Regions from separate parts of the Mesorhizobium sp. M0244 genome, predicted to be linked through region 2. Evidence: predicted binding sites of a transcription regulator. Region 2 holds the regulator's gene; the other holds the start of a gene.
What was found. The regulator PhoB, encoded in region 2, activates phosphate uptake and scavenging genes when phosphate is short. The targets are predictions, from matches to a motif close to TGTCATNNANCTGTCAT.
Positions count from the first base shown of each region.

Region 1: the regulator PhoB is predicted to act here: its motif matches at 2,728-2,744, upstream of NKJ08_RS30785 (PhoX family protein).

Region 1 is NZ_JAMYSE010000083.1:20,047-24,404, forward strand. Features, by position in the region: gene NKJ08_RS30780 (GNAT family N-acetyltransferase) at 1-562, shown strand, start outside; gene NKJ08_RS30785 (PhoX family protein) at 668-2,659, opposite strand; gene NKJ08_RS30790 (hypothetical protein) at 2,866-3,204, shown strand; gene NKJ08_RS30795 (phosphatase PAP2 family protein) at 3,219-3,920, shown strand; gene NKJ08_RS30800 (helix-turn-helix domain-containing protein) at 4,232-4,358, shown strand, end outside.
Region 2 is NZ_JAMYSE010000002.1:130,029-134,386, reverse strand. Features, by position in the region: gene NKJ08_RS02960 (ROK family protein) at 1-1,231, shown strand, start outside; gene phoB (phosphate regulon transcriptional regulator PhoB) at 1,241-1,930, opposite strand; gene phoU (phosphate signaling complex protein PhoU) at 1,947-2,654, opposite strand; gene pstB (phosphate ABC transporter ATP-binding protein PstB) at 2,687-3,490, opposite strand; gene pstA (phosphate ABC transporter permease PstA) at 3,487-4,338, opposite strand; gene pstC (phosphate ABC transporter permease subunit PstC) at 4,342-4,358, opposite strand, start outside.

The sequences.
Region 1 (4,358 bases), on a different contig from region 2:
CGCCGCGGACGACCCGGAAAGCCTGCAGGCGCTCGAAAAGCTTGTCTCCTCAGGTGAGAGTGTGATCCTGCTTCAGGCCGACGCCATTGCTCTGCCCGCGGGGCTTTGTGCAACGTCTGCCGCGGCCGGGGTTCAGATGATTGCCGAGCAGCCGTTGCAAGTCGTCTCCGACCAGCGCGTGCAACGTCTGACGCGACACGATGCAGCTGAGATGCTCGCCTTGGCACTGGTCACCAAGCCAGGCCCATTCACGCTCGAAGCCTTGAGCCTGGGCGATTTTTGGGGTGTGAAAATTGAGGGCAGACTTGCGGCCATGGCCGGCGAGCGCATGAAGCAACCTGGCTATACCGAACTCAGCGGGGTGTGCTCACATCCGGAATTTCGGGGCGGTGGCCTGGGCAAGCTGCTGTCCCTATTCGTGGCAAATCAGATAGTAGCGCGCGGCGAGGTTCCATATCTCCACGCCTATGCCAGCAACGCTACGGCCATAAGATTATACGAGTCGATTGGCTTCAGGTTGCGAAGCATGATGAACGTAGCCGTGGTTCAGCGCGCCGAATAATCCGTCAGGCGCACAATGGCAGCATGGATGCATCCTGCGCATCGGAAAAGGAAGGATTTCGTATCACCGAAATCCTTCCTTGAGACTGCAAGGCCTTGCTGCGTATCAGACCGCGATCTTACCGCCGCCTTGCTTGGTGATGGCAACGACCGCTGGGCGCACCGGCATCTCCGGCTTGAAGTCGGGCCAGCGCGTCGACAGGTCCTCATAGTAGGACGGACGGCCGAACGCCTCCCAGTCCTCGCCGCCGTCGCCCGGATGCTGGACGGCAACGAAGGCGGTCTGGTCGTCCGGCGCAAATAACGGGCCGCACATTTCGGCTCCGATCGGCACACGGAAGAACAGTTTCGAGGTCGCCCGCGCCGGTCCTTCCGTATCCACCGCCCACAGACCGTCAGTGCGGCCCGTGGCCTTCGGACCCTGGCCGTCGGTGGCGACCCAGAGGCGGCCGGCCGAATCGACCGCGCAATTGTCCGGCATGCCGAACCAGCCATTGGCGGTGGTTGCGGTCGAGAAGGTGGCGCCGACTTCGGCCACAGCGGGGTCGCCGCACTTCAGCAGGATTTCCCACTTGCCCTTTGTCGCAGTGAAATCGCCGCCATCCTCGACGATCTCGATGATATGGCCAAAGGCGTTTTCGGCGCGCGGGTTGGCGGCGTCGACCTGATCGGCCTTTCGCTTCGAATTATTGGTCAGCATGACATAGACCTTGCCGTTGGCGGCATTGGGCTGGATGTCTTCCGGGCGGTCCATCTTGGTGGCGCCGAGCAGGTCGGCGGCGCGGCGCGTCTCGATCAGCACGTCGGCCTGGCCGGCAAAGCCGTTCTCCGCCGTCAGCGGACCCTGGCCGAAGACGATCGGCAGCCATTCGACCGAACCGTTCTCGGCGAACTTGGCGACATGCAAGGTGCCGTCGTCGAGCAAATTCATGTTGGCGGCGCGCTCGTTCGGGTTGAACTTGCCGGTGGTGACGAACTTATAGACATAATCGAAGCGCTCGTCGTCGCCGAGATAGAAGACGACACGGCCATCCTTGGCGACGATCGATTCTGCGCCCTCATGCTTGAAGCGGCCCATCGCGGTGCGCTTCCTCGGCACCGAAGTCGGATCCTGGACATCGACCTCGACGATCCAGCCGAAGCGGTTCGGCTCGTTCGGCTCCTTGCCGATGTCGAAGCGGTCGTGATGCGCAGCCCATTCATAGGCGCCTTCGGGAATGCCGAGGCGCTTGTAATTGGCCGCTTCCTTGTGGCCCTGCGGCAGCTCGCCAGAGAAATAGCCGTGGATGTTCTCCTCGGCCATGACATAGGTGCCCCACGGCGTGACGCCGCCGGCGCAGTTGTTGATGGTGCCAATGATTTTCGTGCCGCTCGGGTCGGCGCTGGTCTTGACGCGGTCGTGGCCGGCGACGGGGCCGGACAGCGCGATATCGGTGTTGGAGGTAATGCGTCGGTTGAGCTTGCCGTCGCCCACGACCTGCCATTTGCCGGCTTCTTTGCGGATCTCGACAATGGTGCCGCCATGCGCGGCCATCTCGACGTCGACTTGTTCTTTGCTGAGGGCCGTCTGCTTGGCTTTGCCGTCGACGATGGTGACGAGGCCCGGAAACATCAGATGCGGATTGGTGTATTCGTGATTGACCACCAGCAGGCCGTGCTCGGCCGAGCCGTCGATCGGGATATAGCCGACATAGTCGTTGTTGTAGCCGAATTGTCTGGCCTGGGCCTCCGCCGACTGTTTTGTCGGATCGAATTCCGGCGAATCGGGGAAAAGCGGATCGCCCCAGCGCAGCAGAACATCGGCGTCGTAGCCTGGTGCGACGTGATGCTTATCGTCGATGCCGGCTTCAAGCTCGTCGAAAGCGAAGGCAGAGCCTTCGGCGGCGCGGGCGTTGTCGGCGGTGATCAGCGCCAGCGGGCTGACGGTTGCCGCTATGGCCGAGACGGCAAGCGAGCCCTTGAGGAAGCCGCGGCGCGAGAACCGCGCGGCGATGATCTCGCCCATGGTGCGGTTGTCGGAGGGATTGATGGCCGGGCCGTTGTTTTCCTCGAGCTGGCTGGTGCGGAATCGGGCGTCGGGGGAGCGATGTTCAGTCATGGGGGCTTGCCTCTGGCTTCTTGGGATGGCTGGAGCGTGGCGCTTGACTGACCGCCTATCGCCGGCAGATCACAGTTTGATGACGTTGCCGGTCAATTTCCAGCTTCAGATTTCGCGTCCGTGATCGGCCCCGCTTGACCGCGACCGGCGCTTCGGAAACAAGAGCTGCGGCAGGCGCGGAAGGACCGCATCGAGAGGAACAAAAAGTGAGTTTCTGGGGACTGGGGCAGCTCGGCGTTTCGACAGTGATCTTTCTGCTGGCGGCGACGGCGGCGAAGCAATGGGGACTGGCGCCGAGCCTCGGCAAGATGGTGCTGACGCTGGCGCTCTATTCGCTGGGCAATCTGATCATGCTGAGGCTGATCCGTGAATTCGGCATGTCGGTGTCGTTCAGCCTGTCGGCGGTGATCCAGCTGGTGTCGGTCAACGTGGTGGCGCTGGTCTTCTTCGGCGAGCGCGTCAATGCCTTGCAGGCGACCGGCATCGTGCTCGCCGTCGCAGCTGTGGCGCTGATAACGCTCGGGCCCTATCTGCAAAAGCTGTAACTGCGATCGGGCCGATGAAGAACACTGCAAGCAGGCTGCGCAACTGGCTGGAGTTCCCGGTCCTGCTGGCTGGGCTGATCATTGCCGGCGGGCTGTGGGGGTTCGAAGAGCTGATGGAAATGGCGCGGGCGACCACGCCGCATGCCTTCGACACCGAAATCCTGCTCGCCTTCCGCAAAGCCGGCCAACCCGACAATCCGATCGGACCGGCATGGCTGGAAGGGGCGATGCGCGACATCACCAGCCTCGGCAGCGCCAGCGTGCTGGTACTGATCACTGCGGCAATGATCGTCTATCTGCTCCTCATCCGCAGGCCAGGCGCGGCGCTTCTCATGTTCGTCGCGGTGGCGGGCGGCCAGGTCCTGTCAAGCGTGCTGAAATTCGACATCGACCGGCCGCGCCCCGATCTGGTCTCGCATCTCGCCGACGTGGCATCGCTTTCGTTTCCGAGCGGCCACGCCATGCTGTCGGCGGTGACATATTTGACGCTGGGCAGCATGGCGGCGCGGTTTTTGCCCGGGCGGACAACGAAAATCTACGTGCTTGGGCTGGCGGTGCTGACGGCGGTGCTCGTCGGCATCAGCCGTATCTATCTCGGCGTCCACTGGCCATCCGACGTGCTGGCCGGCTGGTGCGCCGGCTTTGCCTGGGCGATGCTGTGCTGGCTGGCGGCACGGTTCCTGCAGCGATGGCTCGGGCGGGCCGATGGCACCTGACTCAGTAAGTCAATTTGCGGTCAAATCAGCCTGTTAATCAGGCCATGGCCGCAGCCTGCCAGCAGGAAAACCATCGACAGCAAGGCTGTCGATGTCGTCAACGGTTTGAATATCTTCACCCGCTTATCCTGTTGAAGTCGTTGCCTGTGAAATCGGGATCGCAGGGCCGCCAAACGATCCCGAGTCTGTAGCATGATAGCGTATCGGCTGGCAAAGAGTGGTGCATGTCTCACATGTGCAGGATGATGCTTGAACCATTATAACAAAGGTATTATACGTGACATTGCAGACTCAGACGGGGGTTTTGGCCGATGATCACTGCCGCGCAGATGCGTGCCGCGAGGGCGCTGGCCGGCATCGACCAGAAGACGCTCGCCGAGCGCGCCGGGGTTTCGCTTCCAACCATCCAGCGCATGGAAGCGAGCGACGGCGTGGTCC
Region 2 (4,358 bases):
CCGCCATGACGATTTGCGCCGGCGCAACCGGGCGATGGTGATCTCGGCGGTGCGCCGGGCCAGCCAGCCGTCGCGTACGGAGATCGCTGCAACCACCGGCCTCAGCCATTCGACCATATCGGCGATCTCCTCCGACCTGATACGGGAAGGCATCCTCGCCGAGAGCAAGGCAAACGAGCCCGTTTCGTTGAAACGCGGTCGTCCGCAGGTCGGCCTCGCCCTCAACCCGGAAGCGGCGGCGGTGCTGACCGTGGTGTTGTCGCTGAATTTCCTGTCGGCCGCCATCATCGACTATGCGGGACAGGTGGTCGTCGAGGAACAGCGCCGGCTGGACACGCTGACCATGCCGCGCGACGAGCTGATCCGCGAATGCATGGCCATCGTCCGGCGCCGGCTGGAAGATCCAGACCTTGACGTCCGCAGTGTCGCCCGCATCGCCCTGGCGATTCAGGGAATTACCGACTCCCCTGCACGCGCCATGCTGTGGTCGCCGATCACGCCGCAGACGGACATCGCCTTTGCCGACATGCTGGAAGACGAATTCGGCATCCCGGCCACGGTGGAGAACGATTGCAATATGATGGCGGTGGCTTTGCGCTGGCGCGATCCGGATCGCTATCGCGACGACTTCATCGCCATCCTGCTTTCGCACGGCATCGGCATGGGGCTGGTGCTGAAGGGCGAGCTGTTCACCGGCACGCATTCCTCGGGCGGCGAGTTTGGCCACATGATCCATCGTCCAGGCGGCGCGCTCTGCCGTTGCGGGCGGCGCGGCTGCATCGAGGCCTATGCAGGCAATTACGCCATCTGGCGCAACGCTACGGGGATGAGCGAAGACAGCAAACCGGTCGCCGACGTCAGCGACGCCGACATGCGCGCGTTGGCGGCCCGGGCCCGCGAGAAGGATGGGCCGGAACGCGAGGCCTACCGCAGGGCCGGCGAAGCGCTGGGTTTCGGTCTCGGCTCGTTGTTCGCGCTGATCGATCCAGCACCGGTCGCGATGGTCGGCGTCAGTGCCGCCGCCTTCGATCTGATCGAGCCGGCCTTGCGCAAGGCCATCGCCCAGACCGCCGGTGGCCAGCATTCGAGCTCGATCTCCTTCGACACCGAGCCGAACGAATTGCCGCTGATCCGCGAAGGCTGCGCGATGCGGGCGTTAAGCTTCGTCGACCAGGAGATTTTCGCGCCGGGCGCGCAAATGAGGCCCGGCATCAGAAAGAACGTAGCCTGACCAGGCAGGTCAATCTTCCCTGATCGCATAGCCGGCACCGCGGATGGTGCGGATGACATCCGGCATGCGGCCGTTATTGACGGCTTTGCGCAGCCGCCCGACATGCACGTCGACGGTGCGTTCGTCGATGTAGATCGTCTCGCCCCAGACATTATCGAGCAACTGGCTGCGCGAGAAGACGCGGCCGGGATGCCGCATCATGAATTCGAGCAGCCGGAATTCGGTCGGCCCGAGCCGGATTTCGCTCTTCTTGCGATAGACCCTGTGCGATTCGCGATCGAGCACGATGTCGCCGACCTTCAGCACGCTGGACAGCACTTCCGGCTTGGCGCGGCGCAGCAGCGCCTTGACCCTGGCCATGAATTCCGGTGTCGAAAACGGTTTGACCAGATAGTCGTCGGCGCCGGTCGAAAGACCGCGCACCCGGTCGCTCTCCTCGCCGCGCGCGGTCAGCATGATGATCGGCAGCCGCTCGGTTTCGGGGCGCACCCGCAACCGTCGGCAGAGCTCGATGCCGGAAACCGCTGGTATCATCCAGTCGAGCACCAGAAGATCGGGCACATTCTCCTGCAAACGGATCTCGGCTTCGTCGCCGCGTGTCACCACCTCGACCTGGTAGCCTTCGGATTCGAGATTGTAGCGGAGCAGCACACCCAACGGCTCCTCGTCCTCCACCACCATTATGCGTGGTGCGATCATCGGCTGGGCACCCCCATCATGTCACCGGTGCGGACATTGTCGTTTCGTCCTGCTTCGGACGATTGACAGGCAATTGCTCGCCGGTCAGCACATAATACGCATTTTCGGCGATGTTGGTGACATGGTCGCCGATCCGCTCCAGATTCTTGGCGCAGAACAGCAGATGCGTGCAAGCGGTGATGTTGCGCGGGTCTTCCATCATGTACGTCAACAGCTCGCGGAACACGGACGTGTATTTGACGTCGATGCGCTCGTCGGCGGCGCGTAGCTTGGCCAGCGCGGCCGCATCGCCGGCAGCATACTCCTCGATGACGCCCTGCACCTGGATGAGCACCAGCTGCGCCATCGCATCGATGGAATGCGATAGGTCGCGCGGCGTGACGCTGAGGCCGACCGCACTCACACGCTTGGCGATATTCTTGGCAAGGTCGCCGATGCGTTCGAGGTCGCCGGCCATGCGGATCGCCCCGACGACATGGCGCAGATCGTGGGCCATCGGCTGGCGCTTGGCGATCAGGGTGATGGCGCGGTCGTCCAGTTCGCGTTGACGCGCATCCATGATGGCGTCGTCCGAAACAACGCGCTGCGCCAGCGCATTGTCGGAATTCAACAGGGCCTTGGTCGCCCCGCCGACCATCGAACCGGCGAGATCGGCCATGTCGCGGATCAGCTTGCTGATCTGCTCGAGATCCTCGTCGAAAGACGCGACTGTATGTTCGGCCATGATATTGTCCTCGTCTGCGTGATCGGCACCGCTCAGCCGAAGCGGCCGGTGATGTAGTCCTGCGTGCGCTTCTCGCGGGGCGACGTGAAGATCTTCTCGGTCCGGTCGAACTCGACCAGCTCACCCAGATACATGAAGGCAGTCTGGCGCGACACGCGCGCCGCCTGCTGCATGTTGTGAGTGACGATGACGATCGTGTAGTCGGCTTGCAATTCGTCGATCAGTTCCTCGATCTTGGCGGTCGACAGCGGGTCGAGGGCCGAGGCCGGTTCGTCGAGCAGAATGACTTCCGGCTTCACTGCCACGGTGCGGGCAATGCAGAGCCGCTGCTGCTGGCCGCCGGAGAGGCTCAAGCCGCTGGCGTTGAGCTTGTCCCTGACCTCGCCCCAAAGCGCGGCACGCTTCAACGCCTGTTCGACGCGGCCGTCCATCTCGGACTTGCCGAGATTCTCGTAGAGCCTGACGCCGAAGGCGATGTTCTCGTAGATCGACATGGGGAACGGCGTCGGCTTCTGGAACACCATGCCGATCTTGGTCCTGAGCAGGTTGAGATCCTGCGACCGGTCGAGAATGTTCTTGCCGTCGAGCAGGACCTGGCCCTCGGCTGTCTGTTTCGGGTAGAGCTCGTAGATGCGGTTGAAGACGCGCAGCAGCGTCGACTTCCCGCAGCCCGAAGGCCCGATGAAGGCCGTGACACTGCGCTCGGGCAGCGACAGGCTGATGTCCTTCAGCGCCTTGCTCTGGCCGTAGTAGAAGTTGAGGTTCTTGACCTCGATCTTCGTCTTCTCGGCGACCGTTTCGGTCATCGTCATGTCCGGGGACAACATCTGTGTCATCTGTCCTCTCTGCGTCCGGTAAGGCTGCGGGCGAGGATGCTCAAGCCCAGAACCGTCAGGGTGATTATGAGTGCGCCGGTCCACGCCAGCTGCTGCCATTCCTCGTAAGGGCTGAGAGCGAACTGGAAGATGGTCACCGGCAGGCTGGCCATCGGCGCGTTGATATTGCTGCTCCAGAACTGGTTGTTGAGCGCGGTGAAGAGCAGCGGCGCCGTCTCGCCGGAAATGCGTGCTATCGACAGCAATATGCCGGTGACGATGCCGGACAATGCGGCGCGGTAGGCGACCGAACGGATCACCACCCAGCGCGGCGCGCCGATCGCGGCGCCGGCTTCACGCAACGCGTTCGGCACCAGGTTGAGCATGTCTTCAGTAGTGCGCACGACCACCGGAATGACCAGGATGGCAAGCGCAACGGCGCCGGCAATCGCCGAGAAATGCCCCATTGGCCGCACCATCAATTCATAGACGAACAAGCCGATGATGATCGACGGCGCCGACAACAGGATGTCGTTGATGAAGCGGACGACGGTGGTGATGCGCGAAAAGCGTCCATACTCGGCCATGTAGGTGCCGGCCAGAACGCCGATTGGCGTGCCAACGATAACGGCGATGACCGTCATGACCAGGCTGCCGGCGATGGCGTTGAGCAGGCCGCCAGCTTCGCCCGGTGGTGGCGTCATCTCGGTGAAGACCGCGAGCGAAAGCCCGGCTGTGCCCTTATAGACCAACGCGCCGAGAATGAGCGCCAGCCAGGCAAGCCCGATGCCGGCGGCGACGACGCAAAGCGTCATCATCACCGAATTCCTGGCTTTGCGGCGGCTGTGGAGCGATGAGGATGTCGACATCGGTCAGGCTCCCGTACGGG